3 regions of the Streptomyces sp. NPDC002886 genome follow, and region 1 is predicted to be linked to each of the others. Evidence: riboswitches for the same ligand, from Rfam matches in the RefSeq annotation. Region 1 holds a riboswitch; each other region holds the start of a gene.
The links. Region 1 has a riboswitch for thiamine pyrophosphate ahead of ACFYYB_RS12630 (thiamine ABC transporter substrate binding subunit). Riboswitches for the same ligand answer to the same signal wherever they lie in the genome.
Positions count from the first base shown of each region.

Region 1 (10,114 bases):
TCGCCGGGCACATCGCGAAGTACTTCGCGAACGCCACCCGCGAGGACGGGCTGCTCGCGCGGTCCAACGCGGGCGTGGTCTTCCTGCCCGGCGCGGCGGGCACGGTCCAGGAGATCTTCGACAACGCGACGCCCAACTACTACGAGTCCCGGAGCGAGCCGACCCCGATGATCCTCGTCGACCGCGTCCACTGGACCGAACGGCTGCCCGCCTGGCCGCTGCTCCAGGCGCTGGCCCGGGGCCGGGCGATGGAGTCCCGGATCGCCCTGGTCGACTCGGTGGCCGAGGTACCGGCGGCCCTCGCCGCGATGGGCTGACCTGAACCGCCTGCCCCGGCCAGGCAACTTCTCGCCCCTTTTCCACGTCTGGAAGAGGTACGCACTACGTAAAACCTGCCAGACGTGAACGGAGCCCACGGGTGCTCATAGGCCTGCTGACCGCTATCGCGGCGTCCATCTGCTACGGCACGGGATCCGTCCTGCAAGCCGTGGGATCCCGGCGGGCGGCCCGGATGTCGCCCGCCGCCGCCGGGGTCACCCAGCACGGCGGCCCGAACCTCAGCTCCACGGCGAAGGCCGCGATGACCTGGGAGTTCATCGTCGGCACGATCCTGGACTTCGTGGGCTTCGGCCTGGGCGCGCTGGCCGCCCGCCTCCTGCCGCTCTTCCTGTCCCAGACGGTCATCAGCGCCAACCTGGTGATCACGGCCGTGCTGAGCGTGAAGATGCTCGGCATCCGGCTGACCCGGAAGGAATGGACCTCCATCGGGGTCGTCTGCGCGGCCCTGGTCCTGCTGGCGACGGCGGCGGGCCACGAGGGCGGTCACTACGTGCCGGCCGCCACGCACTGGTGGCTCCTGGCCGTGACCGTACTGATCATCGTGGGCGGCACCGTGGCGGTACGTTTCCTCGGCGCCCGCGCCGCGATCCTGGCGGGCCTGCTGTCGGGTCTGGCGTTCGGTGCGCTGGGAGTCGGGGTCCGCATCCTGAACGGCGTCGAGCCGTTCTCGTTCCCGGCCCTCCTCTCCGACCCGGCCCTGTACGCCATCGTCCTCGCCGGCGTCGGCGGCATGTACCTGCACACCGTGGCGCTCCAGATCGGCTCGGTGAACGGCGCCACCGCCGCCCTGGTGGTCGGTGAAACCGTGCTCCCCGGAGCGATCGGCGTGCTCTGGCTGGGCGACGCGTCCCGCCCCGGCATGGCCTGGCTGGCGGTCCTCGGCTTCGTCCTGGCGGTGACCGGCGCGGTGGCGGTCGCCTGGTACGGCAACCACGAGGGCGCCCACGGCGACGTCCCCACCCCGGAACCGGCCCCGGTCGGCTGAGGCGGCTGGTCTTTCCAGCCGTCCGGCGTTGGGGGACCGGGGTCCGGGGCGGAGCCCCAGGGGGTCCGGGCGCGGCCCGGGACCCCGTCCCAGCCCGTCCGGCGCTTGAGGACCAGGTCAGAGCGGAGCCCTGGGAACGGTGGAAGGGCGGGTAGGGGACATCTCCCGCGCAGCGGTCCGGCCCTACTCCCCCGGCAGCACGACCACCTCGGCCGGAGCGAAGGTCACCGCGACCCGGTCCCCGACCGCCGGCGCCCCGGCCAAGTCACACTCCGCCTCCAGCTCCGGCCCCACCTCGGGCCGGAGCAGCAGCGCGACATGCGTCCCCCGGAAGGTCCGGGACACCACCTCGCACCCCAGCCCCGCAGGCGAAAGCACCACCCCGGCCGGCCGGACCAGCACCTGGCGGTCCCCCTCGGAGGCCCCCGCCGCAACCGGCACCTTCCCCCACGGAGTGGCGGCGACCCCACCCGACACCACCGCCGGGACGACGTTCTCGAAGCCCAGGAACCGTGCCACGAACTCCGACGCCGGCCGCTCCCACACCTCCAGCGGGGTCCCCGCCTGCGCGATCCGCCCGTCCCGCATGACGACCACCCGGTCGGCCAGCGCGAACGCCTCGCCCTGGTCGTGCGTGACGGCCAGCACGGTCGTGCCCAGTCGCGAGAACAGCCCCCGCAACTCCACCACCAGCCGCTCCCGCAGCCCGCGGTCCAACTGCCCCAGCGGCTCGTCCAGCATCAGGAGCCGCGGCGAAGGCGCCAGCGCCCGCGCCAGCGCGACCCGCTGCTGCTCGCCGCCGGACAGCGAGGCCACCGCCCGGCCCTGCGCACCGGGCAGCCCGACGAGCTCCAGGAGCTCGGTGACCCGGGCCTCGGAGGCCTGTTTCGAAGCGCCCCGCATCCGCAGCCCGAACGCGACGTTCCCGCCCACGTCCCGGTGCGGGAACAGCTGGTGGTCCTGGAACATCAGGCCCACCCCCCGCCGGTGTACGGGCACCGCCGCATGGTCGGCGCCGCCCAGCAGCACCCTCCCGCCGGCGACGGGCTGCAGCCCGGCCACCACCCGGAGCAGGGTGGACTTGCCGCTCCCGCTGGGCCCCAGCACGCACACGATCTCGTGTTCGGCGACCGCCAAGTCCACGGCGTCCACGACCGCACGCTCACCGAAGCGGACCGACACCCCTTCCAGCTGAAGCAGGGTCATCAGAACTCTCCGGAGGTCTTGTCGGGTCGCAGTCGCTCCAGCGCCAGCAGGGACACCGCGCACACCAGCATCAGAATCGTGCTCAGGGCCATCGCCTGCCCGTAGTTCATCTCCCCGGCCCGCCCCAGCAGCCGTGCCACGGCGACCGGCAGCGTCGGATGGTCGGGCCGCGCGATGAAGACGGTCGCCCCGAACTCCCCGAGGGACACGGCGAAGGCGAAGCCCGCCGCGATCAGCAGGGCCCGCCGCACCATGGGCAGGTCCACCTCCCGCCAGGCCCGCAGCGGTGAGGCGCCGAGCACGGCGGCGGCCTCGCGCAGCCGTCCGTCCACCGCGCGGAGCACCGGCAGCATGGTCCGTACGACGAAGGGGACGCCCACCAGCGCCTGCGCCAGCGGCACCAGGATCCACGAGGTCCGCAGGTCCAGCGGCGGCTCGTCGAGGGTGATGAGGAAGCCGAAGCCGACGGTGACGGCCGACACCCCCAGCGGGAGCATCAGCAGCGCGTCGAAGCCCCGTACGAAACGGCCCGCGCGCCGGGTCAGCGCGGCGGCCGCGAGCCCGCCGACGACGAGCGCGATGGCCGTGGCGGCGAGCGCGTACTGCAGGGAGTTCCAGATGGCCTCCAGCGGTGGCACCAGGAACGTTCCGCCGCCCGCGCCCACCTCCTGGAGCGCCCGGTAGAAGCCGAAGCCGTAGCCGCCGGGGGCGTCCAGCGAGCGCTCGACCAGCACGGCCAGCGGCGCCACGATCAGCAGCGCCACCGTCAGCAGCACCCCGCCGAGCAGGGTGCGCTGGGCCCAGCCGCGCGGCCGGTGCGTGGTCCGCCCCGGGTCGACGAGCCGCAGCGCGGTCTCCCGCTTGCGCACGGTCCAGGAGTGCACGCCGAGGATCGCTCCGATGGCCGCGAACTGCACCATCGTCAGCACCGCGGCCGTCGGCAGGTCCAGGAGCTGCGCGGTCTGCCGGTAGACCTCCACCTCCAGGGTGGAGTACGCGGGCCCGCCCAGGATCTGCACGACACCGAAGGAGGAGAACGTGAACAGGAACACCATCAGCGAGGCGGCGGCGACGGCCGGGCCCAGCGCGGGCAGCGTCACGCGCCGCCAGGCGGCGAACCGCCCGGCGCCGAGCACCCGGGCGGCTTCCTCCTGACGCGGATCGAGCTGCGCCCACAGTCCGCCGACCGTGCGGATGACCACGGCGTAGTTGAAGAAGACGTGCGCGAGCAGGATCGCCCACACGGTCGTGTCGAGGCGGATCCCCCACACCTTGTCCAGCAGGCCGTTGCGCCCCACCAGTGCGAGGAAGGCGGTGCCGACCACGACGGTCGGCAGCACGAACGGCACCGTCACGAGCGCCCGCAGCAGTTGTTTGCCGGGGAACTCGAAGCGCGCGAAGACGTACGCGCCGGGGAGTGCGATCAGGAGCGTGAGCGCCGTGGACGCGAGCGCCTGCCAGGTGGTGAACCAGAGCACGTCGCCGATGTCGGGCCGGGCCAGCACCTCGCCGATCCGGCCGAACTGCCAGCCGGCGTCCGTCTTGAGCCCGCGCCCGACGATCGCGGCCACGGGGTAGGCGAAGAACAGCCCGAAGAAGACGAGCGGCACGGCCATCAGACCGAGCCTGACGGCCGTGGCCCGCCCGCTCTCCTTCGGTACGGAACTCAACCGTCCTACTTCACGACGAGCGCGGTCCACGCCTTGACCCACTGGTCGCGGTTCTTGGCGATGGCCTCGGGGGCGACCGTCTCGGGCTTCTCGATGACCACGCCGTGCTTGGTGAACAGCTCGGGCAGCGCCGCGTCCTTGGTCACCGGGTTCACGAACATCTGGAGCGGCATGTCCTCCTGGAACTTCTTGGAGATCAGGAAGTCCAGCAGCGCCTTGCCGCCTTCCTCGTTCTTCGCGCCCTTGAGCAGACCCGCGAACTCGGTCTGCCGGAAGCACGTGCCCGTCGAGACGCCCGTGGGGGCCACGGCCGGCTGCGGCTCGCCGTAGAGGACCTCGACGGGCGGGCTGGAGGCGTAGGAGACGACCAGCGGGCGGTCGCCCTTGGCCTTCTTGCCGCCCGCCGAGCCGGAGAAGCGCTCGTTGTAGGCCTGCTCCCAGCCGTCGACGACCTCGACGCCGTTGGCCTTCAGCTTGCTCCAGTAGTCCTTCCAGCCCTCGTCGCCGTACTTGCCGACGGAGGCGAGCAGGAAGCCGAGGCCGGGCGAGGAGGTCGCGGCGTTCTCGGTGACCAGCAGGTTCTTGTACTCCGGCTTGATCAGGTCGTCCAGCGTCTGCGGCGGGGCGAGCTTCTTGTCGGCGAAGTAGGCCTTGTCGTAGTTCACGCAGATGTCGCCGGAGTCGACCGGGGTGACCCGGTGCTCCTTGTCGAGCACGGACTCGGGCTTCACACCGGCCAGCCCCTTGGCCTCGTACGGCGTGAAGATGCCGTTGTCGAGGGCGCGGGAGAGCAGCGTGTTGTCCACGCCGAAGAAGACGTCGCCGCGCGGGGAGCCCTTGGTGAGGATCTCCTGGTTCAGTGCCGTGCCCGCGTCTCCGGACTTCAGGACCTTGACGGTGTACCCGCTCTGCTGCTCGAACTCCTTGAGGACCGCTTCGGTCACGTTGAAGGAGTCGTGCGAGACGAGAGTGATCGTCTTGGACTTCGGGGCGGCCGACGCGGAGGCCCCGGCGGACTTGTCCTTGGCGTCGCCGCCGCCGCAGGCGCTGAGCGTGGTGACGCCGAGCGCGGCCGCGAGCGCGACGCCCGCCATCTTCTTGGTGGTGCTCATTGGTGCATTCCTCCTGGGATGTCCAGGAGAAGACGCGGCCCTGCCCGGCGCTCTGTGGAGCGGACGCCGGGCAGGGCGCAACAGCTTGAGTGATGACCGAACTTCCTACCCCGAATGACCGGGGCGAGGTTCAGAGGGTCTGCGGTGACGGTTACCGCACTCTCAGCGCTGTGGCGCTCCCCTGTCGGAATATGAAATTGGTTCGGCCACAGGGTACCCCGTGGCCGAATGCCCACCTCAACTGGCGGAAATCAGCGCTCCGAGGCGGCGAGCTGGCCGCACGCGCCGTCGATCTCCTGGCCACGGGTGTCGCGTACGGTCACCGGCACTCCGTGGCGGGCGATGGCCTCGACGAAGGCCTTCTCGTCCTCGGGGCGCGAGGCGGTCCACTTCGAGCCCGGCGTCGGGTTCAGCGGGATCAGGTTGACGTGCACGCGCTTGCCCTTGAGCAGCCTGCCGAGCAGGTCGCCGCGCCAGGCCTGGTCGTTGATGTCGCGGATCAGGGCGTACTCGATGGAGATCCGGCGGCCGGACTTCTCCGCGTACTCCCAGGCCGCACCGAGCACCTCGCGGACGTTCCAGCGGGTGTTCACGGGGACCAGGGTGTCGCGCAGCTCGTCGTCCGGGGCGTGCAGGGAGACGGCGAGGCGGCACTTGAAGCCCTCGTCGGCGAAGCGGTGCATCGCCGGGACCAGGCCCACGGTGGAGACCGTGATGCCGCGCTGCGACAGGCCCAGGCCGTCGGGCTCCGGGTCGGTCAGGCGGCGGATGGCGCCGACGACGCGGTTGTAGTTGGCGAGCGGCTCGCCCATGCCCATGAAGACGATGTTCGACAGCCGGGCGGGCCCGCCGGGGACCTCGCCGTCGCGCAGGGCGCGCATGCCGTCGACGATCTGGTGGACGATCTCGGCCGTCGACAGGTTGCGGTCCAGACCGGCCTGGCCGGTGGCGCAGAACGGGCAGTTCATGCCGCAGCCGGCCTGCGAGGAGATGCACATGGTGACCCGGTCCGGGTAGCGCATCAGCACGGACTCGACGAGCGTGCCGTCGTGCAGCTTCCACAGGGTCTTGCGCGTGGTGTCGTCGTCGCAGGAGATGTGGCGCAGGACGTTCATCAGGTCCGGCAGCAGCTCCTGCTGGAGCTTCTCGCGGGACGCGGCCGGGATGTCGGTCCACTCGGCCGGGTCGTGCGCGTACCGGGCGAAGTAGTGCTGGGAGAGCTGCTTGGCCCGGAACGGCTTCTCACCGATCGCGGCGACGGCCTCCCGGCGCTCCTCGGGCGTGAGGTCGGCGAGGTGCCGGGGCGGCTTCTTCGCTCCACGAGGCGCGACGAAAGTGAGCTCTCCCGGGACAGGGCGGGCCATGGCAGGTACTCCTTGTAAGACGAAAGGCGCGCCGCAGAAGCAGCGCGCCTTCCAAGAGTAACCGCCCTGCCTGTACGGGCGCCTTTTCGCAGGTCAGCCGGTACCGACGAACAGCGCCAGCAGCAGCCAGACCACGGGGGCCGTCGGGAGGAGGGAATCCAGCCGGTCCATGATGCCGCCGTGGCCCGGCAGCAGGGTGCCCATGTCCTTGATCCCGAGATCCCGCTTGATCATGGATTCCCCGAGGTCGCCGAGCGTGGCGCTGACGGCGACGGCGAAGCCGAGCACCAGGCCCTGCCACCAGACGCCCCCGTCGATCAGGAACTCCATGCACAGCGCGCCGGCCCCCATCGCGAAGGCCACCGCTCCGAACAGCCCCTCGCGGGTCTTTCCGGGGCTGATGCGCGGGGCGAGCTTGGTCTTGCCGAAGCGCCACCCGACCGCGTAGGCCCCGGTGTCGCTGACCACGGTCAGGAGCAGGAAGGTGATCACCCGCTGCGGCCCGTCGTCGGCGGTGAGCAGCATCGCGACGAAGGTGGCCAGGAAGGGCACGTAGAACGCCGCGAAGGCACCCGCCGTGACGTCCCGGAGGTAGTCCTCGGGCGGCTCGGTCATCCGCCAGACGAGCACCGCCAGCACCGTCAGCGCCATGGCCACCCAGGCGCCCTCGGCCCCGCGGACGTATCCGGCGATGACCATGGCCGCGCCGCCGATGGCGAGCGGGACCAGCGGGGCCTTGATGCCCTTCTTCTCTTGCAGTCGGGAGGTGAGCTCCCACAGGCCGACGACGACCGCCACGACGACGACGCCGACGAAGACCGCCTTGACGATGAGCAGCGAGGCGAAGATCACCGCACCGAGGCCCACTCCGACCCCTATGGCGGCCCGCAGGTCCCGCCCGGCCCGCTTCTTCTGAGGCGGGGGCGAGGCGTCCTGCGGTGCCGGCGAAGGCGGGGTCGGCGGGGGGCTGGGCATGGGCTCCTGCGGCGGTGTCTCGGCGCGGAAGAGGGGGCCGCCGTCAGCGGCGGCCCCCCGATCGCGTGCTTCCCGGTCGTCGAAGTCACGGCCGGCGGCATCGGGCACGATGGGCATGGGCCGAGTGTGCGGGCCCACCAGCGCATCGTAGGCGGGACCCGCCGGAACCGGCTCCGGCTGCCAGGAAGTGTCGTTCATCAGACTTCGAGGAGCTCGGCTTCCTTGTGCTTCAGCAGCTCGTCCACCTGCGCGACGTACTTCGCGGTGGTGTCGTCGAGCTCCTTCTCGGCGCGGCGCACCTCGTCCTCGCCGGCTTCCTTGTCCTTGACGAGCTTGTCGAGGGCGTCCTTCGCCTTGCGGCGAATGGCGCGGATCGACACCTTGGAGTCCTCGGCCTTGGTACGCGCGACCTTGATGTACTCCTTGCGGCGGTCCTGCGTCAGCTCGGGGAAGGTCACCCGGATGATGCTGCCGTCGTTGCTGGGGTTGACGCCCAGGTCGGAGTCGCGGATGGCCGTCTCGATGTTGCGCAGGGCGCTCTTGTCGAACGGGGTCACGATCGCCATGCGCGGCTCGGGGACCGAGAAGGAGGCGAGCTGGTTGATGGGCGTGATGGCGCCGTAGTACTCCGCCACGATCTTGTTGAACATCGCCGGGTGCGCACGACCGGTGCGAATCGCGGCGAAGTCTTCCTTGGCGACGACGACGGCCTTTTCCATCTTCTCCTCGGCCTCGAGGAGGATCTCTTCGGTCACCACGTGCTCCTGCATGTCAGAAATGGATGGTTCAGGCGGACGGGGCCTGCTCAGGCCCGGGTGCCCTGGTCGCTCACGAGCGTGCCGATCTTCTCACCCTTGACGGCTCGCGCGATATTGCCCTCGGCGAGCAGCTCGAAGACCAGGATGGGCAGCTTGTTGTCGCGGCACAGCGTGATGGCGGTGGCATCGGCGACCTTGAGGTCGCGCGACAGCACCTCGCTGTACTCCAGCGCGTCGAACTTCACCGCGTCCGGGTTCTTCTTCGGGTCGGAGTCGTAGACCCCGTCGACGCCGTTCTTGCCCATGAGCAGGGCTTCCGCGTCGATCTCCAGGGCACGCTGGGCGGCCGTGGTATCGGTGGAGAAGTAGGGCATGCCCATGCCGGCGCCGAAGATGACGACGCGGCCCTTCTCCAGGTGGCGCACGGCGCGCAGCGGGATGTACGGCTCGGCGACCTGGCCCATGGTGATGGCCGTCTGGACGCGGGAGTCGATGCCTTCCTTCTCCAGGAAGTCCTGGAGGGCGAGGCAGTTCATGACGGTGCCGAGCATGCCCATGTAGTCGGACCGGGCCCGGTCCATGCCGCGCTGCTGGAGCTCGGCGCCGCGGAAGAAGTTGCCACCGCCGATCACGATCGCGATCTCCGCGCCGTCGCGGACCACCGCGGCGACCTCGCGGGCGATGGCGTGGACCACGTCGGGGTCGACGCCGAGTCCTCCGCCACCGGAGAAGGCCTCGCCCGACAGCTTCAGCATGAAGCGGCGGCCCTTCTTGTCCTGGTCGCTCTTGTCGTGGGAAGCGGTGTGGGTGTCCACGCCCTGATTCATGGAGATCTCCTCGTGCACATACGAAGAAGGCCATTGCCGGTGGGTCCTCGCGGTTCCCTCTACGGCAATGGCCTCCTCGTCAGATCTGCGGTCGCCCTGCGCGAACGCGGGCGACTGCTTCAGACCCTACCGGGGTCCGGTGTCCGTCGCGTACGGACGGACTCAGATGCCGACCTTGATGCGCGAGAAGCGCACCAGGGTGACACCGGCCTCGTCCAGAACCTTCTGGACGGACTTCTTGGCGTCCAGGGCGTAGGCCTGGCCAAGCAGCGTGTTGTCGCGGAAGAAGCCGTTGACACGACCCTCGACGATCTTCGGCAGCGCGGCCTCCGGCTTGCCCTCGGCGCGGGTGACCTCTTCGGCCACACGGCGCTCGGACTCGACGACCTCGGCCGGAACGTCCTCGGCGGCGAGCCACTTCGGGGCGAACGCGGCGATGTGCTGCGCGACGCCGCGGGCGACCTCGGCGTTCTCCTTGTCGAGCTCGACCAGGACACCGATCTGGAACGGCAGGTCGGGCATGGTGCGGTGCATGTACGCCGAGACGTAGCCGCCGGTGAACTGCGCGAAGCGGTCCAGGACGATCTTCTCGCCGAGGTTGGCGTTGGCCTCGTCGACGAACGCCTGCACGGTCTTGCCGGGCTCGATCTCGGACGCCAGGAGCGCCTCGACGTCGGCCGGGGACGTGGCGGCGATGTGCTTGGCCAGCTGCTCGGTGACTGCCTGGAACTTGTCGCCCTTGGCGACGAAGTCCGTCTCGCACTTCAGCTCGACGAGGACACCGGAGGTGTTGTCGTCGGAGATGACGGAGACGACGGCACCGTTCTCGGCAGAACGGCCTTCGCGCTTGGCGACGCCCTTCTGACCCTTGATACGGA
Region 1 covers NZ_JBIAPV010000003.1:90,540-100,653, forward strand. Annotated here, with positions in the region: gene ACFYYB_RS12610 (LOG family protein) at 1-317, shown strand, start outside; gene ACFYYB_RS12615 (hypothetical protein) at 419-1,324, shown strand; gene ACFYYB_RS12620 (ABC transporter ATP-binding protein) at 1,508-2,530, opposite strand; gene ACFYYB_RS12625 (ABC transporter permease) at 2,530-4,146, opposite strand; gene ACFYYB_RS12630 (thiamine ABC transporter substrate binding subunit) at 4,206-5,312, opposite strand; TPP riboswitch at 5,397-5,505, opposite strand; gene rlmN (23S rRNA (adenine(2503)-C(2))-methyltransferase RlmN) at 5,564-6,676, opposite strand; gene ACFYYB_RS12640 (phosphatidate cytidylyltransferase) at 6,770-7,849, opposite strand; gene frr (ribosome recycling factor) at 7,849-8,406, opposite strand; gene pyrH (UMP kinase) at 8,457-9,236, opposite strand; gene tsf (translation elongation factor Ts) at 9,399-10,114, opposite strand, start outside.

Region 2 (10,114 bases), on a different contig from region 1:
CTGCTCGCAGATCGCCAACCCGATCGGCATCAAGCTCGGCCCCACCACCACGGTGGACGAGGCGCTCACCTACATCGACCGCCTCGACCCCGACCGCGAGCCGGGCCGGCTGACCTTCGTCGTCCGCATGGGCGCCGACAAGGTCCGCGACAAGCTCCCCGAGCTCGTCGAGAAGGTCACCGCCTCCGGCGCGACCGTCGCCTGGGTCACCGACCCGATGCACGGCAACACCTTCGAGGCGGCCTCCGGCCACAAGACGCGCCGCTTCGACGACGTGCTCGACGAGGTCAAGGGCTTCTTCGAGGTCCACAAGGGCCTCGGCACCCACCCGGGCGGCATCCACGTCGAGCTCACCGGTGACGATGTCACCGAGTGCGTGGGCGGCGGCGACGAGATCTTCGTCGACGACCTGCACCAGCGCTACGAGACGGCCTGCGACCCGCGCCTCAACCGCAGCCAGTCCCTGGACCTGGCGTTCCTCGTCGCGGAGATGTACCGCGACCAGTAGGAACGCCGGCGCACAGCGCAGTGTGAGCACTTCATGACGATGGGGCGCGGATCGAATGTGATCCGCGCCCCATCGTCGTTCCCAGCTCTTTTAGGGAACCCTAAGTTTGGGTAGGGTTAGGTAAGCCTCACCGAATAGGGGATGGCTGGCCGAACCGTTCCTGTCAGGGAGGTGAACCGCGTGTACGTCTGCTCTTGTTTCGGGATCACCGACAAGCAGGTCAAGGACCACGCGGCTGCCGGGGCCTGTACTCCCCGCCAGATCGCCTCGGCCACGAAGGCCGGCACCGACTGCGGTTCCTGCGTGCGGACCATCCAGGGGCTCCTGGGCCGCGGGGCATGCCCGCGCCGTGAGCTGATGGACAAGGGCAACGCCGCCGCCGTGCTCGCCGCGGACCCGCTGGTACCCGCGGGCGCGGAGCTCGCCGAAGCCGCGTAGGACTCCCGCGCGGGACTCCCCCGTACGGAGTACTGAGTAAGGCCGCGAACTAGCTCGGCTGCTCGATGAGCTGCGCGATGTAGAGCGCCTCGCCGATGGACTCGATGAGCTCCAGCTGGGTGTCGAGGTAGTCGATGTGGTGCTCCTCGTCCTCCAGGATCTCCTCGAAGAGCCGCGCCGAGGTGACGTCACCCTTGCCGCGCATGACCTCGATGCCGCGCTTGAGGCGGTCGATCGCCTCGACCTCGACCTGCCGGTCCGCCTGGAACATCTCCGTCAGCGTCTGGCCCACGCGGACGTGGAAGAGGCGCTGGTAGTTCGGCAGACCGTCGAGCATCAGGATGCGCTCGGTGATCTTGTCCGCGTGCTTCATCTCATCGATGGACTCTTCGCGGGTGTACTTGGCGAGCTTGGTCCAACCCTTGTTGTCCTGGATCCGGTAGTGGAGCCAGTACTGGTTGATCGCCGTGAGCTCGCCGGTCAGCTGCTCGTTGAGGAATTCAAGGACCTCGGGGTCGCCCTGCATCGCAGAGGCTCCTTCCAAAGCAATGTCACAGCAATGTGACGGGGCAGGTGCGCGCATCCTTGCACCGCCGCCGGAGGCCGTCCAGTAAGTGCCTCCTTAGTGGGAGTTGCCGTGACTTGCCCGAATCCGGGCGAAGCTGGTCATGACCACCCCGCCAAGTCTGTCACCATGGAGACATGGGTCAGCCGGAAAGCCGGGAATCTCCGGGATCAGAGCAACTGGAGCTTCCCCCGGGGCAGCGGTTGCAGCGAGGCTGGCCGGTCACCCACTACGGGCCGGTACCCAAGTTCAAGCCCGAGCGCTGGGAGTTCCGCGTCTTCGGCGCGACCGCCGACGGCGAGAAGCACTGCTGGAACCACGAGGAGTTCGCGGCCCTGCCGTTCGACTCCGTCGAGGCGGACCTGCACTGCGTGACGAAGTTCAGCATGACCGGCGCCGAATGGGGCGGCGTGCTCGCCCGTAGGGTCCTCGCCCTCGCTCCGCCGTCCCCGCAGGTCACGCACGTGATGGTGTGGGCCGAGTACGGCTTCAGCTCCAACATGCGCCTCGCGGACTTCGCCTCCGAGCGGACCGTCTTCGCCACCCACCAAGGTGGTGAACTGCTCACCGCCGAGCACGGTTTCCCGCTCCGGCTGGTCGTACCGCACCTCTACGCGTGGAAGGGCCCCAAGTGGGTCCGCGGCGTCGAGTACATGACCGCCGACCGCCGCGGCTTCTGGGAGGAGCGCGGCTACCACAACATCGGCGACCCCTGGCGCGAGCAGCGCTACTCGTACCAGGAGGAGCCGGGCGACGGCCCCGAGCTGTAGCTCATCGGTTCGATGGCTCAGTGGTGGTACCGGTGGACCACCGCGTGACCCTTGCCGCGGCCGATCATCCACTTGTTGACCGGCGTCGTGACGACGAAGGCCACCGCCAACGCGATCCCGAGCGCCGTCCAGAAGAGCGCGTCCGACAGCGTCGCGTCCATGGCTCCGGGCCAGAGCAGGATCACCCCGTTGTCGATCAGTTCCATGACGGCGATGGAAAGGGTGTCCGCCGCCAACGCCACCCGAATGGCCGTACGGAAGTCCAGGCCGGCGGCGCGGATCCCGCGCAGGGTGAGCGCGTAGCCGAAGAAGAACGCGAGGGCGATCGCGAGGGCCATCGTCGGGCCGTTCCCCCAGCCGAGCGCGGTGCCGATGACCATGCCGAGCACCTCGCCGATGGCGCACCCGGTGAGGCAGTGGAGCGTGGCCCGTGCGGCGGCGGCCCAGGTGACCTTTCCGCCGGCGGCGGTGTGGTGGGGGCCGTGGGCGTGCTCGTGGTGGTGCTCGTGCTGCTGCTCGTGCGGGTGTTCCATGACAACCCCCTGGCGAGGAACGCCGGATAGCGGCTCTGTCGGTCGATATGACAGAACCGTATACCCCCCAGGGGTATTCCTCAACGGATCATCCGAGCTCGCGCAGCTCCTTCAGCAGCGCCACGTCCGCGGCATGCCCATCCTTGCCGCCCGGCGTCTCGGTGATCAGGGGGACGCCCTCCATCGCCGGATGCGTGAACAGTTCCGCGAAGGCGTCCCGGCCGATGTGGCCCTGCCCGATGTTCGCGTGCCGGTCCTTGTGCGCGCCCACGCCCTCCTTGGAGTCGTTGGCGTGCACCAGCTTCAGCCGGCCCTCGCCCACCGTGTCCACCAGCAGGTCCAGCGTCCGCTTCGTGCCGCCCGGCTCGGCCAGGTCGTGCCCGGCCGCGAAGACGTGGCAGGTGTCGAGGCAGATCCCGAGCATCGGATGCCGGTCGAGGGCGTCGAAGTACGGGCCGAACTCCTCGGCGGTCGAGCACAGCGAGGACCCCTGCCCGGCCGTGGACTCCAGCAGCAGGAAGGGGTCGTCGTCGTGCGTCAGCTCGTCCAGCAGCGGCAGCATGTGCTCCCTGACCTGCGCGTACGCCGCTTCGCGCGGCCGGCCCCCGGTCGCCGAGCCGGTGTGCACGACCACCCCGAGCGCCCCGATCGCCCGGGCCCGGCGCAGCGAGTGCCGCAGCGATTCCACGGACTTCTCCACGGTGGCCTCGGTGTGCGAGCCGAAGTTGATCAGGTAGGGCGCGTGGACGTACGCCGGGATCCCCTCCGCCGCGCAGGCCTCGCGGAACAGCTCGTCCTGGGCCGGATTGCCGACCGGAGTGGCCCAGCCGCGCGGATTGGCGACGAAGACCTGCACGGCCTCGGCGCCCATCTCGCGGGCGTACGTCAGCCCGACCGAGGCGAGCCCGCCCGCGACGGGCACGTGCCCGCCCACTGGATTGCGGCTCATCGAGTCGTTGTTCATGGCGTGCGGTTACAGCCCCTTGGTCCTGATGGTGATCGTGCTGCCCTCGGCGGCGTTCTGGCCCGCGGGGACCGACTGGGAGTCGACGGTGTTGCTGAAGGAGAGGAAGGGCTTGTCGACCTTGACCTTGAAGCCCAGTCCCTCCAGGGTCGCGCGGGCCGCGTCGGCCTCCTGGCCGGTGACGTCCGGGACCGGGATCTGGCGGGGGCCCTTGGACACGGTGAGGGTGACGGTGTCGCCTGCGGCGGCCTGGCTTCCGGCGCCGATCGACTGGTTGGCGACCGTACCGGCGGGGGAGGGGGAGTTGACCTCCTCGGGGGCCGTCTCCACCTTCAGGCCGAGGCCCTCCAGGGTGGAACGGGCCTGGTCGAGGGAGATGCCCGTGACGCGCGGGACCGGCACCGCACGGCCCTTGCTGACCACCATCGCGACCACGGTGTCGAGGGACCTCTTCTGGCCGCCGCCCGGGTTCGTGCTGATCACCGAGCCCTGCGCGACGTCCTGGCTGAAGGCCTGCGTGACGGCCCCCGGCGTCAGCCCGGCCGAGGTCAGCTCGGCCTTCGCGGCCTCCAGGGGCTTGCCCTTGAGGTCGGGAACCACGACGACCTCGGGCCCGCGCGAGATGGTGAGCGTCACGGCGCCGTTGCCGCGGATGCGCTTGCCGCCGGCGGGGTCGGTGTTCATCACGGTGCCCTTGTCGAAGGCCGCGCTGAACTTCCGGTCGACCCGCTTCACCCCGAGCCCGGACGCCGACAGCTGGGCCTTGGCCTCCGCCTCGGTCTTGCCGAGCAGGTTGGGGACCTTCGTGAACTGCCCGGAGCTGATGTACCAGACGCCCGTACCGAGGCCGAGGAAGAGCAGGACCCCGATCACGACGAGCAGCGGTCCGGGGCGCCGGATCCGCGCGGCGGGCGGCGCCGATGCCGATGTCGGGGGTAGCGGCGGGGCAGCGAGCCGGGAGGTGTGGGACATGGGCTCGGCGTGCGAGGCGTGCGTGACGTGTGAGGAGCGCGAGGCGTGTGCGGCCGGGGTGGTCACCGGGCGGGGGATCACGCTGGTGCGGTCCTCGGCGGCGGTCCGCTCCGCGGCCCGCGCCTGCGGCGGGACGGCGTCCAGCTCGGAGTCGGCGAGCTGGACGCGGGCCTCTATGGCCAGCCCGAGGAGGGCGGCCGCGTCGTAGGGGCGCAGATCGGGGTTGCGCGCGGTGGCCTGGGCGACGAGCTCGTCGAGCGCGGCGGGCAGCCCGGGGACGGCGGCCGACGGCGGCGGGACGTCCTCGTTGAGGTGCTGGAAGATCACCTGCGCGGGATTGGAGCCGGTGTGCGGCTTGGAGCCGGTGAGCATCTCGTAGAACACGACCCCGCAGGCGTAGACGTCCACGCGGGTGTCGGTGACGCCGTTCTCGATCTGCTCGGGGGCGAGGTAGGAGACGGTGCCGAGGACGGATCCGGTGGTGTTGGTCACGGAGTCCACGGACCGCACCAGCCCGAAGTCGGCCACCTTGACCCGGCCGTCGTCCCCGATCAGCACGTTCTCGGGCTTCATGTCCCGGTGTACGAAACCGGCGCGGTGCGCGGCGCCGAGGGCGGCGAGCACGGGTTCGAGGATGTCGAGGGCCGCGCGGGGCTGGAGCGCGCCGCGCTCCCGGAGCACGTCGCGCAGGGTGCAGCCGGACACGTACTCCATGGCGAGGTACGTGTACGGGCCGTGGGTGCCCTGGTCGAAGACGGCCACGACGTTGGGGTGCGCCAGGCGGGCCACGGACTTCGCCTCACGGATGAACCGGTCGACGAAGCCGGGGTCGGCGGCGAGGGCCGGGTGCATCACCTTCAGCGCGAGGACCCGGTCCAGCCGGGTGTCGACGGCCCGGTAGACCGTGGCCATGCCGCCGGCCGCGATACGGGCGTCCACGCGGTAGCGGCCGTCGAGCGTCTGCCCGACGAGGGGGTCATCCAGGGTCGTGTCCACCCGCCGATTCTACGAGGGCCGCCCGCGCCCCCGTCCCGGGTGGTGGGGGGTTGCAGCCCAGCTGTGACGTGGGCGGGGCCCTCGCCCCTTCGGGCGGGGAGCGGGGCCGGGCCCGATCGGCCGGATGACGTGACCCTGTCCGCGCGGGTGCGCTGTTCGAGGGTGACAGACTCGTCGGGCACCCCGCGGTTTCGAGTGACCAGATGGAGGACGAGCGCAGTGAAGATCGTGGTGGACGACCTCTCCGGCCCTGAGATCGCCGTGTTCTTGGACGAGCACGTCCAGCAGATGCGGTCCATCACGCCTCTGGAGAGCAAGCACGCCCTCGATCTCGATGCCCTCCGCAAGCCCGGGATCACGTTCTGGTCGGTGAGGGACGGCGACGTCCTGGTGGGTTGCGGTGCGATCAAGAGGCTGGATCCGGGCCACGCGGAGCTGAAGTCCATGCGCACCGCGCCGATACGCAAGCGGAGCGGCATCGCGTCCCTGCTGCTGGAGCACATCATCGCCGAGGCCGCGCGCATGGGGTTCACGCGGCTGAGCCTGGAGACCGGCTCGGCCGCGTTCTTCCTGCCGGCCAGGAGCTTGTACGAGAAGTTCGGGTTCGTCCCCTGCGCCCCGTTCGCCGACTACCGGCCCGACCCCAACAGCGCGTTCATGACGAGGGAGGTCCGGGCGGCGGCCGGCCGCTGAGCCGCGCCGGTGTCGGGGGCCGCGCGCGCAGGGCCCCGTACCGTCTCCTCAGAACGCCGGGCGTTCCGGGTCCAGGGTGGCCCGGCCTTCCACCGGGGAGGAGGCTTCCGCGAAGCGGCGTTGGGGGATGCGGCCCGCGCGGTGGGCCAGGCGGCCCGCCGATACCGCGTCCCGCATGGCCGCGGCCATCAGGACGGGGAGCTGCGCCCGGGTCACCGCCGAGGCGAGCATGACCGCCGCGCAGCCCAGTTCCATGGCCAGGGCCACGTCCGAGGCCGTTCCGGCTCCCGCGTCCAGGATGACCGGGACCCCGGCCCGCTCGGTGATCAGCTCGAAGTTGTGCGGGTTGCGGATGCCCATGCCGGAGCCGATCGGGGACCCGAGCGGCATGATCGCCGCGCAGCCCACGTCCTCCAGTTTGCGGGCGAGGACCGGGTCGTCGTTCGTGTACGGGAGGACCGTGAAGCCCTCGTCGACCAGGATCTCTGCCGCGTCGAGGAGTTCAACGCCGTCCGGCAGGAGGGTGCGCTCGTCCGCGACGACCTCCAGTTTGATCCAGTCCGTCCCGAGGGCCTCCCGGGCCAGCCGGGCCGTCAGTACGGCCTCGCCCGCCGTGAAGCAGCCCGCGGTGTTGGGGAGGACCGCGATGCCCAGGCGGTTCAGGACGGACAGGACCGAGCCCTGGACCGTCGGGTCGAGGCGCCGCATCGCGACCGTGGTGAGTTCGGTGCCGGACGCGACCAGCGCCCGTTCCAGGATGTCCAGGCTCGGGGCCCCGCCGGTGCCCATGATCAGGCGCGAGGAGAAGGTCCGGCCGGCGAGGGTGAATACGTCGTCGGAGGTGTCCGCCATGGTGTTCAGCCCCCCTGGACCGCGGTGAGGACCTCGACGCGGTCGCCGTCGGTCACGGAGGTGTAGGGCCACTGGCCGCGCGGCACCACGGTCTCGTTGAGGGCGGCCGCGACCCCCTTGGTGGCCTCGGTGAGGGTGGCGATCACGGTGGCGAGCATGGTCCCGTCCGCGATCTCGTGCGGCTCGCCGTTGACGGAAATGGTCATGCGAACGACTCCTGTCGCGTGAGGGGGGACGTGGCGGTGGAGGTGGGGGTGAAGCGGCGTGGGGTGAAGGGGCGGGCGATCTCCGGGAGTTCGCCGGTGGTCAGCAGGTCCGCCATCACGTCCCCGGTCAGCGGGGTCAGCAGGACGCCGTTGCGGTAGTGCCCGGTGGCCAGGTGCAGCCCCGGGAGTTCGGTCGGGCCGAGGAGGGGGGCGTTGTCCGGCGACCCGGGCCGCAGTCCGGCCCGGGTCTCGACCAGGGGGAGTTCGGTGATCCCGGGGACCAGTTCGTGGGCGTCGCGCAGGAGTTCGTAGACCCCGCCCGCGGTGACCGTGGTGTCCCAGCCGAGTTCCTCGCTGGTGGCGCCGAGGACGAGTTCGCCGTTCTCGCGGGGGACGAGGTAGACGTGGCTGCCGCGCACCACGGCCCGTACGGTCCGCGACAGGAACGGGGCGTACGAAGGCGGCACCGCGAGGCGCAGGACCTGGCCCTTGACCGGCCGTACGGGGGCCACGGCCTCGGGCGGTACGCCGTCCAGCCGGCCGCTGAGCGAGCCCGCGGCCAGTACCACCTGGTCGGCGCGCAGCTCCGTACCGTCCGCGTCGTCGAGGACCGCGCCGCAGGCCCGGTCGGCGGCGGTCAGCAGCCGGGCCGCACCGGCGCGGTGCAGGGCGACGCCGGCCCGTTCGCAGGCGGCCAGCAGGGCGGCCGCGAGGCGGCGGGGGTCGACCTGGTGGTCGCCGTCCACGCGCAGGCCGCCGCGGACGCCCGGAGCCAGCATCGGCTCCAGGCGGCGGCACTCGCGGCCGGTCAGCCACTCGGACTCCAGGCCGCAGCGGCGCTGGAGGGCGTGCAGTTCGCGCAGGTGCAGCCGGTCGTCGGCGTCGAGGGCGACGGCGAGGGTGCCGCAGGCGCGGTAGCCGATGTCCATGCCGCCGCTGGCTTCGGCGAGCTCGGCGGCGAACTCGGGGTAGCGGGCGGCGGAGGCGAGGTTGAGCCCGAGCAGGGTCTCCTCGCCGTAGTGCAGCTCGGTGACGGCGGCCAGCATGCCGGCCGCGACCTGGGCGGCGCCGCCGCCGGGGGCCGGATCGGCCAGCGCGGTGCGCAGCCCGCGCCGGGCCACCCGCCAGGCGGTGACCAGGCCGATGATGCCGCCCCCGATGACGAGGACGTCGTAGCCGGGACTCCGGCTGTTCCTGGATGAATGCATGGGCGTCCAGCCCCTCCCTTCGCCGGCATGACCCGGATCAGGTTCGTACGGTCGGAGGCCGGCCAGCCTCCCTCTCAGCCCGGTACGCCCGGACTCCCGCGATAGGTTCCGTGCCAGAGTAACGGTGAGGCGGACGGCCGGTAAGGCTGCCTCCCCGGAGGCGGTGTCGTGCCGGTGTCCGCCCGGATCCCGGCCGGTCGCCATCCCGCTATTCCTGACGGACCGTCAGTTGATTAGGCTGGGCCGCGTGAGCGAGCAGACGCAACAGCAGACGCAACAGGCGGAAGACACTCGGCGCGGCGTGGTGATCGTCGGCGCCGGAATGGCCGGGGTCCAGACCGCGGTCGCCCTCCGGGAGCAGGGCTGGACCGGCCCCGTCACCCTGCTGGGAGCCGAACCCCACCAGCCCTACGACCGGCCCCCGCTGTCCAAGGCGGTGCTCCTCGGCAAGGCGGAGGACTCGGCCTTCGACGTCGACTTCGAGGAGCTCGGCATCGAGCTCCGCCTGGGGGTCGAGGTCACCGGGCTGCGGGCCGCCGACCGGGAGGTGGACACCGAGGCGGGCCCGGTCCCGTACGAGGTCCTCGTGCTGGCGACCGGCGCCCTCCCGCTGACCCTGCCCGGCGCGGAGGGCGTCCCGGGGGTGCACCTGCTGCGCACCCTGGACGACGCGGCCCGGCTGCGGCCCGTCCTGGCGGCCGGTACCGCGGTGGTGGTGGTCGGGGCCGGGTGGATCGGCGCCGAGTTCGCCACCGCCGCCCGCGAGGCGGGCTGCGCGGTGACGGTGGTCGAGGCGGCCGACCGGGTACTGGCGGGCGCGCTGCCCGCCGAGGTCGCCGAGCCGATGGGGCGCTGGTACGCCCAGGCGGGCGCCGAGCTGCTGACCGGCGCGCGGGTGGCCTCCGTGGAGCCGGGCCGGGTCCTGCTGGCCGACGGGCGGGAGCTGCCGGCCGGGGCGGTGGTGGTGGGCATCGGCGCCCGCCCGGCCACCGGATGGCTGGCGGGATCCGGCGTGGAACTCGGTGCGGACGGGGCGGTGGCCGCCGACGAGTGGCTGCGCACCTCGGTGCCCGCGGTGTACGCGGTGGGGGACTGCGCCTCGTTCCCGTCGGGGCGCTACGGGTCGCGGCTGCTGGTGCACCACTGGGACAACGCGCTCCAGGGGCCCCGGGTGGTCGCGGCGGACATCCTCGCCGGGGGCTCCGGGGAGCAGGTCTACGACCCGGTCCCGTACTTCTGGTCGGAGCAGTTCGGCCGCTTCGTGCAGTACGCGGGACACCACGGCTCCGCGGACGCGATGGTGTGGCGCGGCGACCCGGCGGACGACACCTGGTCGGTGTGCTGGCTGCGCGAAGGCCGGCTGGCCGCGGTCCTCGCGGTGGGCCGGCCGCGCGATCTGGCGCAGGGGC
Region 2 covers NZ_JBIAPV010000002.1:424,256-434,369, reverse strand. Annotated here, with positions in the region: gene ACFYYB_RS08150 (class II 3-deoxy-7-phosphoheptulonate synthase) at 1-508, shown strand, start outside; gene ACFYYB_RS08145 ((2Fe-2S)-binding protein) at 680-946, shown strand; gene bfr (bacterioferritin) at 996-1,472, opposite strand; gene ACFYYB_RS08135 (sulfite oxidase-like oxidoreductase) at 1,649-2,281, shown strand; gene ACFYYB_RS08130 (DUF4396 domain-containing protein) at 2,299-2,814, opposite strand; gene ACFYYB_RS08125 (deoxyribonuclease IV) at 2,903-3,763, opposite strand; gene pknB (Stk1 family PASTA domain-containing Ser/Thr kinase) at 3,788-5,746, opposite strand; gene ACFYYB_RS08115 (GNAT family N-acetyltransferase) at 5,966-6,439, shown strand; gene ACFYYB_RS08110 (thiazole synthase) at 6,488-7,291, opposite strand; gene thiS (sulfur carrier protein ThiS) at 7,297-7,497, opposite strand; gene thiO (glycine oxidase ThiO) at 7,494-8,705, opposite strand; TPP riboswitch at 8,703-8,815, opposite strand; gene ACFYYB_RS08095 (NAD(P)/FAD-dependent oxidoreductase) at 8,953-10,114, shown strand, end outside.
Region 2: another riboswitch for thiamine pyrophosphate. It lies ahead of thiO (glycine oxidase ThiO); the one in region 1 lies ahead of ACFYYB_RS12630 (thiamine ABC transporter substrate binding subunit).

Region 3 (10,114 bases), on a different contig from region 1:
TCACCGTCGGGGAAGAGACGACGACGGTCGCCAACGGGAGCGTGGTCTACGTGCCGGCCGGGGTCCCGCACAAGTTCCACCACATCACCGAGAACCTGAAGGTCATGGTCGTCTTCTCTCCGCCGGAAGGGTGAACGGCCCCCTGGGACCGAGGGGCACTGAGGGGCACTGAGGGTCCGCGGCTCCCTCCCCCTAGGGGGAGGATCAGGGGAGTACGGGGGCTCGCGGGCCCCCGCCGGGCGCCGCGGCCTCCTAGCATCGAGAGCAGGAAGTCACGGACCGTACGCACTAGGAAGAAGAGGTCGAGGACATGGAAGGCATCCGAGGGATATTCGAAGGCATGCCCTGGTGGGTCAAGTGGGTCGCCGTTCCGCTGCTGGTGCTGTTCGTCTTCGGTGGTGTGATCACCAGCATCATCGGTGCGCTGATCGGCTTCCTCTTCAAGGCGCTGCTCCTCGTGGCCCTCGTCGGCGGTCTGATCTTCGTCGTCAGGAAGTTCAAGGGCACCGAGTCGAAGTCCTCCGCCGGAGAGTGGTAGAACTGGCGCAACCAGGGTCACACCGGGATTAACCCAGCTGAGGGAACGTGAAGCCCCAAACCGCTCACAGCCTGGGAATCGGCGGATAGAGTGGCAATCTGTGCCGTTACCTGGGCACCGAACGCCGGTAGTGCCGCTCTGACCTGCGGTTCTGTGTTATAGCCACCGAGCACGACCCCCAGGAGTCACGGCGCACGCGGGGGCGGCCCCCGCAGGGCGGGCCCTCCCAAGGCCCGCCGCCACGCCTGGGGGTGAGCTTTGTCTTCGGTTCACAATGCCGGTGTGCCGACTCTGATCGGTTCGGTGCAGCGGGCACTGAGGCTGCTCGAAGCGGTGGGCTCCCATAGTGAGGGAGCCCCGGCGAAACAACTGGCGCGCGAGGCCGGGCTCCCGCTTCCCACCGCGTACCACCTGCTGCGCACCCTGACGCACGAGGGCTATCTGCGACGGGAGAGCGGAGTCTTCGTACTGGGCGACGCCGCCGGCCGACTGGCCGGTGGGGGGCTTCAGCAGAAACGTCGCAGCATGATCCTCGACTCCCTCGCGCACTTCCGCGACGCGGTCGGGGCCCCCGTCTACTTCGCGGTCTACCGCGAGGGTGAAATCGAGGTCGTGGGTGTCTCGGACACCCCGGCGCACCCTGCCTGCGAGGAGTGGGCCGATTTCCGCGAGACCGGCCACGCGCACGCCATCGGGCAGTGCCTGCTGGGCCAGCTCGACGAGAAGACGCGCAAGGACTACTACGACCGGCACCCGGTCGAGGCCATCACCCAGTACACCGTGCGGGATCTCCAGGTTCTGGAGCAGCGGATCGGCTCCATGGAGCGGATGCAGCCGGTGACCGAGCGGCAGGAATACGCCCTGGGCACGGTGTGCGCGGCCATCCCGATCACGGCCGGCGACACCGCCGCGACCATGGCGATTTCTCTCCCTCTGCACCAGGAAAACCGATTGCTGTATGCGGTCGATCGGCTACGGAGTGAAGTAGGCGCGCTGTTGAGCACCCTCTCGTTCTCTATCAGTATCTGAAAACTCACTCCTTGTGATCTGCAAGCGCTTCCACCACTCTTGTCAAGAGGGCCTTGGGGGATCATTCCTGGCCACTTCCACTACAGCGGGGTAGGCAATGCGCGAGTCGGTACAGGCAGAGGTCATGATGAGCTTCCTCGTTTCCGAGGAGCTCTCGTTCCGGATTCCGGTGGAACTCCGGTACGACGCTCGTGACCCCTACGCAGTCCGCCTGACCTTCCACCTTCCCGGAGATGCGCCCGTCACCTGGGCGTTCGGCCGGGAGCTCCTTCTGGACGGCATCAACAAGCCGTGCGGCGACGGCGATGTCCACATCGCTCCGACCGACCCGGAGGAGCTGTCCGATGTCCACATCCGGCTGCAGGTAGGCGCAGACCGGGCTCTCTTCCGTGCGAGCGCGGCGCCACTCGTGGCGTTCCTCGACCGTACCGACCGGATCGTTCCGCTCGGCCAGGAGCGCAACCTCGGGGACTTCGAGGAGAACCTCGACGAGGCGCTCGACAAGATCCTCGCGGAGTCGCAGCAGAACGAGCAGAACGCGGGCTGACCGAAGCCCGGCGGTACGCCCGCTGACCAGGGTGTGCCGGCAAGCAGTACGGCACCATCCGCATCACCGCATCATCACGCACCACGGCTCAGCGTGCCGACGCGCTGAGCGCTCCACCCTGCCGTTCCACACGACCGGCCGCGTGCGCGAACTGACCAGCCGCGCCCGCCGGTCCGCCATTCAGCGCTTGCGTCGCCGGCCCCGGCCGCCGCGGAGCGGCCCCGAGGCCGCTGTGGCCGCCGGGGATTCCGCCCTGTCGGCGGACACCACGAGTGCGGCCAGCGCCGTCGTCACGGGTACCGAGGCGACCAGTCCGATCGAGCCCACGAGGGTACGTACGATCTCCTCCGCGACCAGCTCGCTGTTGGCCACCGAACCCATGCTGCTGTTCGCGATCGAGAACAGCAGAAGCAGGGGCAACGCCGCGCCCGCGTACGCCAGTACCAGGGTGTTCACCACCGAGGCGATGTGGTCGCGCCCGATGCGGATGCCCGCCCGGTAGAGCCCGCGCGGGCCCATCGACGGGTCTGCCTGGTGGAGTTCCCAGACCGCCGAGGTCTGAGTGACGGTCACGTCGTCGAGTACGCCGAGCGATCCGATGATGACACCCGCAAGCAGCAAACCGCTCATGTCGATGTTCGGGTAGAGCCCGTGGATCAGCCCGGTGTTGTCGTCCGTGTTGCCGCTGAGGAACGCCCAGTCGATGAACAGCGAACCCAGCAGGCCGATCAGCAGCAGCGAGATGATGGTGCCGAGGACCGCGACCGAGGTGCGGGCCGTCAGCCCGTGGCACATGTAGAGGGCGATCAGCATGATCGCGCTGGCTCCGACCACGGCCACGACCAGAGGATTCGACCCCTGCAGGATCGCCGGGAGGATGAACAGGGTCAGCACCGCGAAGCTGACGACGAGGGCGATGAGTGCGAACAGCCCGCGCATCCGCCCGACGAGGACGACCGCGAGGGCGAAGATTCCGGCGAGCAGGGCCATCGGCAGCTTGCGGTTCACGTCGATCACGGAGTACTGCAGATCGCGGGGCGCGTCGGGGGCGTAGGCGACCACCACGTCCTGGCCGTCCGTCAACTGTCGTGGTGCGCCGGGCTGGACGATCTCGAAGAACTCGCGCCCCTTGTCGGGACCGCTGCCGACCCTGATGGTGGCCTTCTTGCACTCGCCGTTCTGTTCGGCGAGCGCCTCGCGCCCCTCGGGGGTCGAGGTGTCACCGGTGGCGGGCACTTGGGCGGCGTTCACGGATTTGCAGTCGAGGTGCTGGAGCGCGACGACCGTGCCCTGCTGGGTCTGCCGGTCGAAGCCCACTCCGGTGCGCGCGTGGTCCGGCGCACCGCCGGGCCAGAGCACCGCCATGCCGATCACGACGGCGGCCGCGAAGGGGATCAGGACGGCCGCGATCACCTTGCGCAGGTGCTTCGAGACGGGGGCCGCCGGGCCATGGCTGTGCGTGTGGCCGTGGGAGTGCCCGGGAGCGCGGTCGGGCGAGTGGCCGGGATCGGCGTGCGCATGGCCCGAGTGGTCGGTGTGACCGGCGGGATCCGTGGGGTCGGTGGGGGGCTGCGGCGAGGACGTCACTGGCTGATCATCGCAACAGATGAGGGGGCCCACTGTTCAGCACGCCACACATAACGCTAGCGTGGGGCCTACTTTGCACAACGCGGGAGCTCGGAGCACCGGGCTGAGAGGGCGCTGATCACCGTTCGCATTCGAATATGCGTACGGGAGGAGGCTGCGTCGACCGCCGAACCTGTTACCGGGTAATGCCGGCGTAGGGAGATTAGGTCTCATGACCATTCAGGACGCACGCACGCCTGCCGTCAGCCAGGACGCCGACGGCCAGACCGAGCGCCAGCCCGGCTGGCACAAGGGATACGTGGCGGGCTCCCGCCCCGACATCCGGGTGCCGGTTCGTCAGGTCCACCTCACCAACGGCAAGGACGTGACGCTCTACGACACGTCCGGTCCGTACACCGACCCGCAGATCGAGACCGACGTGCGCCGGGGCCTGCCGCCGCTGCGCGAGAACTGGATCATCAGCCGCGGTGACACCGAGGAGTACGCGGGCCGCCCCGTACGCCCCGAGGACGACGGCATCAAGCACACCTCTCCGCGCGGTGGCCTCAAGAACCTCGACGCGGTCTTCCCGGGCCGTCCGCGCCAGCCCCGCCGCGGCCGTGGCGGCGCCGCGGTCACGCAGCTCGCGTACGCCCGCCGCGGCGAGATCACCCCGGAGATGGAGTACGTCGCGATCCGCGAGAACGTCTCCCCCGAGGTCGTCCGCGAGGAGATCGCCGCAGGTCGCGCGGTCATGCCGGTCAACGTGAACCACCCCGAGATCGAGCCGATGATCATCGGCAAGCGGTTCCTGGTGAAGGTCAACGCCAACATCGGCAACTCCGCGGTCACCTCCTCGATCGAGGAGGAGGTGGACAAGATGACCTGGGCGACCAAGTGGGGCGCCGACACGGTCATGGACCTCTCCACCGGCCGCAACATCCACACCACCCGCGAATGGGTGCTGCGCAACTCCCCCGTGCCGATCGGCACCGTGCCGCTGTACCAGGCGCTGGAGAAGGTCGACGGCCGCGCCGAGGACCTGACCTGGGAGATCTACAAGGACACGGTCATCGAGCAGGCCGAGCAGGGCGTCGACTACATGACGGTCCACGCCGGCGTGCTGCTGTCGTACGTGCCGCTGACCGCCCGCCGCAAGACCGGCATCGTCTCGCGCGGCGGCTCGATCATGGCCGCCTGGTGCCTCGCGCACCACAAGGAGAACTTCCTCTACACGAACTTCGAGGAGCTCTGCGAGATCCTCGCGGCGTACGACGTCACGTACTCCCTGGGTGACGGCCTGCGCCCCGGTTCCATCGCCGACGCGAACGACGCGGCGCAGTTCGCGGAGTTGAAGACGCTGGGCGAGCTGAACACGATCGCCAAGCGGCACAACGTGCAGACGATGATCGAGGGCCCCGGGCACGTCCCGATGCACAAGATCAAGGAGAACATCGACCTTCAGCAGGAGATCTGCGAAGAGGCGCCGTTCTACACGCTCGGCCCGCTGACCACCGACGTCGCGCCCGCGTACGACCACATCACCTCGGGCATCGGTGCCGCGATGATCGCCTGGTGGGGCACCGCGATGCTCTGCTACGTCACGCCCAAGGAGCACCTGGGCCTGCCGAACCGCGACGACGTGAAGACCGGTGTCATCACGTACAAGATCGCGGCCCACGCGGCGGACCTGGCCAAGGGCCACCCGGGCGCCCAGGAATGGGACGACGCCCTGTCGGACGCGCGGTTCGAGTTCCGCTGGGAGGACCAGTTCAACCTGGCCCTCGACCCGGTCACGGCCCGCGAGTTCCACGACGAGACCCTCCCGGCCGAGCCGGCCAAGACCGCGCACTTCTGCTCCATGTGCGGTCCGAAGTTCTGCTCGATGAAGATCTCCCAGGACATCCGCCGCCAGCACGGTGGCGACCTGGGCGCCGAGGAGATCGAGGCGGGCATGGCGGAGAAGTCCGCCGAGTTCGCGGCCGCGGGCAACCGCGTGTACCTGCCGCTGGCGGACTGACCCCCGTCGCGGCACATACGGACGGCCCGCGACACCGAGGGGGGAGTCGCGGGCCGCCGTTGCGTACGTCGTGGGGGGCCGGGGCGGGCAGGACCGGTCCGGGGTGTGAGGTCAGGCGAAGGCCCGGGAGCCCACGCCCAGCTTGCGACGGGCGAACTCGAGGTTCGCGAGGACCCGGTCCTGCTGGTCGTCGGGCAGTTTGCCTTCCTGGAGCAGGAGTTCGCAGCAGTCCAGGGACTCCCGGTACTCGCCGGCCCAGTAGGCGGCCACCGCGAGTTCGTCGAGCGCCCGCCAGTCGTGCCACGCGAACTCGACGAAGAGGATGTCGTCCGGGCGCGGCACCCTCACCGCTTGCCGGGCGAACAGGTAGGCGAGGGGCCAGCGGTTTTCGAGCCGGCAGAGCCGGGCGAGATCACCGAGCGCCTCGACGCGTGAGGGGCGGCTCTCGTGTGCGCGGAGGTAGCGGTCCATCACCTCGGCCGACGGCCTGTCGAGGGCGACCGCGAGCCGTGCGGCGTAGAGCCGCGCGCAGTAGGTCTCCTCGGCCCAGCCGCCCATGGCGACCCGGTGGTCGTAGGCGGCGAGGGACTTCTCCGGCTCGCCCGCGTCGCGCCAGCTCTGGGCAAGGTAGAACGCGTAACGGGTGTTGTCGGGCTCCTTCGCGAGGCCCTCGGTGAGGACTTCCGCGTCGCGCAGGTACTTCGCCCGCTGGCCCTCTTCCCGGAAGCGGGCCCCACCGCCGACGGAGAGGATGTTGAAGCCCTCGATCACGTCCCGGCTGTACTCGGTGCCGCAGTCGATGTACTCGTGGAGCACGCCCACGTACCGCCAGGGCAGCCGGGTGGCGACCAGCGCCGGCCGCCAGTGGACGATCGGACCGTCGTGCAGCGCGACCTGGTACGCGTCCTGCGTGAGGTCCGGCATGCGGAACCCGGGCCGGATCTGCATCTCGTCGTCGCCGTCGATGAACAGCAGGTAGTCCGCGCTGGAGCGAGCGAGTTCGACCGCCTCGCTGCGACTGCCGTCGAAACCCTTCCACGTCCGCTCGTGAAGCGTGCCGGGCAGGTCGGCGAAGCAGTCCCGGATGACGTCCTGGGTGCCGTCGGTGGAGCCCGTGTCCACGATCACCCAGGTGTCGATCAGGGGGCGCACCGACTCCAGGCACTTCCGGATCGTGGGCGCCTCGTTCTTTACGATCATGTTCAGGCAGATGGTCGGCCTCACCGCAGCACCCTCTCGTCGGACGGATCGCGGGCGACGTTAGGGAGTGCGGCTGCCGATGGGTCGGCGGCACGCCGGTGGCGATACCACCCGGTGGGCGGCGGAGCAGCCGTTCGGGGGCGTCCGATAAGCCGTTCTGCTGATAAAAACCCCGGCCATCTCAAGATTCGGGCGGCTCCGTCCGTAAGTCCCAGGGACGTTCGAACTCGCAGCCGGGGCGGCACCCGTTCCGGCTCGCCTTCCGTTCCGAAGGAGCGCTGCAGATGAGTCGTGAGCACCAGACCAAGCTTCAGCTTGGTCCCGTCCCCCGCAACCGTGCCTGGATCGCGGGAGGTGCCCTGGCCTCGCTGTCCCTCGTACTCGTGGGCATGGCCACCCCCGTCGTCGCGGTGGCCAAGCCGACGCTCACGGCGGTGAGAGCCGCTGTCCCGTCGGGCGGGGGCGGAGGCGAGGACTGCGAGCCGCACGACGGGCCGCCGCAGGACTGGAACCGGGGAGGCGGGGACGACGAGGGGCGCGGCGACTGGAGAGACGACGACGGCCGCGATCCGGACGAGGGCCGCAACCCCCACGAAGGGCGCGACCCCCACGGCGACCACCATCACGGGTGCCCGCCCGTAGGTCCGACCGGACCGACCGGCCCTACGGGACCGACGGGGCCGTCCGGTGCGACGGGCGCGACGGGTGCCGATGGCGCGACGGGTGCGACCGGCGTTGACGGTGCCACGGGCGCGACTGGTCCGACCGGTCCGACGGGTGCCGATGGTGCGACGGGTGCGACCGGCGTTGACGGTGCCACGGGTCCGACTGGTCCGACTGGTCCGACGGGTGCCGATGGTGCGACGGGTGCCACGGGCGTTGACGGTGCCACGGGCGCGACTGGTCCGACGGGTGCCGATGGTGCGACGGGTGCCACGGGCGTTGACGGTGCCACGGGTCCGACCGGTCCGACCGGTCCGACGGGTGCTGACGGTGCGACGGGTGCCACGGGCGTTGACGGTGCCACGGGTCCGACCGGTCCGACCGGCGCGACGGGTGCTGACGGTGCGACGGGTGCCACGGGCGTCGACGGTGCCACGGGTCCGACCGGCGCGACGGGTGCGACCGGGGCGACGGGTGCGACGGGTGCCACGGGTGCGACCGGTGCGACCGGTCCGTGTTCCGACATCGACGCCTACAGCCCCTCGAACACCGAGGACTTCCAGACCGTGCTCACCGGTGGGAAGACGTACGTCGGCAAGGCCTCGACGCCGGGCGGGACGATCGTCTGGCAGGACCTCACCAACACGGTCGCGACCATGACCGATCCCGCGAACCCGAACTACCCGGCCAACGTCTGCGGCGTCGCGGTCGAGGCCCAGGGCAATGACGCGTTCGTCAAGGTGGTGACGTCGTCCGGGACCGTGTGGCAGACGCACGGTGACATCAATGGCAGCAACTTCATCTGGAACGAAGCCTGGATCCAGCAGACGACGCCCATGCCGGCCGTGCTCGTCCGGAGCGGTTCCATGAGCGGCTTCACCGCGCCTGTGTCCCCGAACAAGATCCCGCCGGGTCTCAAGGCCAAGTCCAACCATGCGGCCAAGCCGCGCAAGTGACCTGGTGCGCCTGACCTGACACCGAACACCCGGCCGCTCCCGATGGAGCGGCCGGCTTCTTTTGGTACTTGCGCTGGAGCGCGCTCCAACTTCTAGAGTCCGGACGCATGAGCATGCGATACCGAATTCTGGGTGGGACCGGCATCGAGGTCAGCACGCACTGCCTCGGCACGATGATGTTCGGCGCGGTAGGCAATCCGGATCACGAGGAGTGCGCGCGGATCATCCACGCCGCTCTCGATCACGGGATCAACTTCGTGGACACCGCGGACATGTACTCGGCCGGGGAGTCCGAGACGATCGTGGGCAAGGCACTCAAGGGCCGACGGGACGACGTCGTGCTCGCGACCAAGGTGCACTTCCAGATGGGCGAGGGTCGCAACCGCAGCGGAAACTCCCGGCGCTGGATCGTGCGTGCCGTCGAGGACAGCCTGCGCCGGCTGGACACGGACTGGATCGACCTCTACCAGGTGCACCGCCCCGACCACGGCACGGACGTAGAGGAGACCCTGTCCGTCCTCGGAGATCTGGTCCGGGCCGGCAAGATACGCGCCTTCGGCTGCTCCACCTTCCCGGCCGAGGAGATCGTCGAGGCGCACCACGTCGCCGAACGGCGGGCTCTGCCGAGGTTCCGGACCGAGCAGCCGCCGTACTCGATCCTCGCGCGCGGGATCGAGAGCAGTGTGCTCCCGGTCGCCCGGAGATACGGGATGGGCGTCCTGACCTGGAGCCCGCTCGCGTCGGGATTCCTGAGCGGGAAGTACCGGCTCGGCAGCGCCATCGACATGACCTCGGGGCGTGCGGCTCTGACACCGGCCCGCTTCGACCCCGCGATCCCGGGCAACGTCGCGAAGCTGGAGGCCGTGGAGCAGCTGGTGGAGCTCGCCGACTCCATCGGCTGCACGCTGCCCGAGCTGGCCGTGGCCTTCCCGCTGGCGCATCCCGCCGTCACCTCGGTGATCACCGGGCCGCGGACCATGGAGCAGCTGGAAGCCCTGGTGAAGGGCGCGGCATTGGTCCTCGATGACGCGACCCTCGACCGGATCGACGAGATCGTGGAGCCGGGCCGGAATCTGTACCACCCGGACGGCGCTTGGCGCTCCCCGGCGCTGGCGGACGTCACGCAGCGCAGGCGGCTGCCGGGAGACCGGTCCGCCGGCTGATTGGGCGGACGCTCCGATGTTTCACGTGAAACAGCGACGGATGTTTCACGTGAAACACCGCGCAGGCGCAGGCCCGAGTGGCCGTGCGGCAAGCCGCCAAGTGGCTGTGTGGACTGATCCGTTCCGCTGACGGATGGGCGCGCCGATCGGACGCGCGGGGTCGGGGTCTTCAGGATGGCCCGCGGAGACCGGCCTTGTGTCCGGGCTTCGCAGATCGATTCGATCCGGTGTGTGCGAGGAGCTGTACATGAGTTCTGAGAACAAGACCCGTGCCTACCTGGGGCCGTTGCCCCGACGAGCCGGCTGGCTGGCGGGAGGCACGCTCGCCTCGGTGGCGCTGCTGCTGGCGGGCCTGACGACGCCGGCGGTCGCGCTGGCCGAGGCGTCGGGCGGTCCGGACCACTGCAAGGCCCAGCGCCACAGGGCGGGTGC
Region 3 covers NZ_JBIAPV010000007.1:172,782-182,895, reverse strand. Annotated here, with positions in the region: gene ACFYYB_RS28950 (cupin domain-containing protein) at 1-134, shown strand, start outside; gene ACFYYB_RS28945 (DUF5326 family protein) at 320-538, shown strand; gene ACFYYB_RS28940 (IclR family transcriptional regulator) at 830-1,567, shown strand; gene ACFYYB_RS28935 (SsgA family sporulation/cell division regulator) at 1,665-2,114, shown strand; gene ACFYYB_RS28930 (YibE/F family protein) at 2,295-3,701, opposite strand; TPP riboswitch at 3,774-3,918, shown strand; gene thiC (phosphomethylpyrimidine synthase ThiC) at 3,913-5,700, shown strand; gene ACFYYB_RS28920 (glycosyltransferase) at 5,812-6,900, opposite strand; gene ACFYYB_RS28915 (hypothetical protein) at 8,130-8,519, shown strand; gene ACFYYB_RS28910 (aldo/keto reductase) at 8,633-9,682, shown strand; gene ACFYYB_RS28905 (hypothetical protein) at 9,930-10,114, shown strand, end outside.
Region 3: another riboswitch for thiamine pyrophosphate. It lies ahead of thiC (phosphomethylpyrimidine synthase ThiC); the one in region 1 lies ahead of ACFYYB_RS12630 (thiamine ABC transporter substrate binding subunit).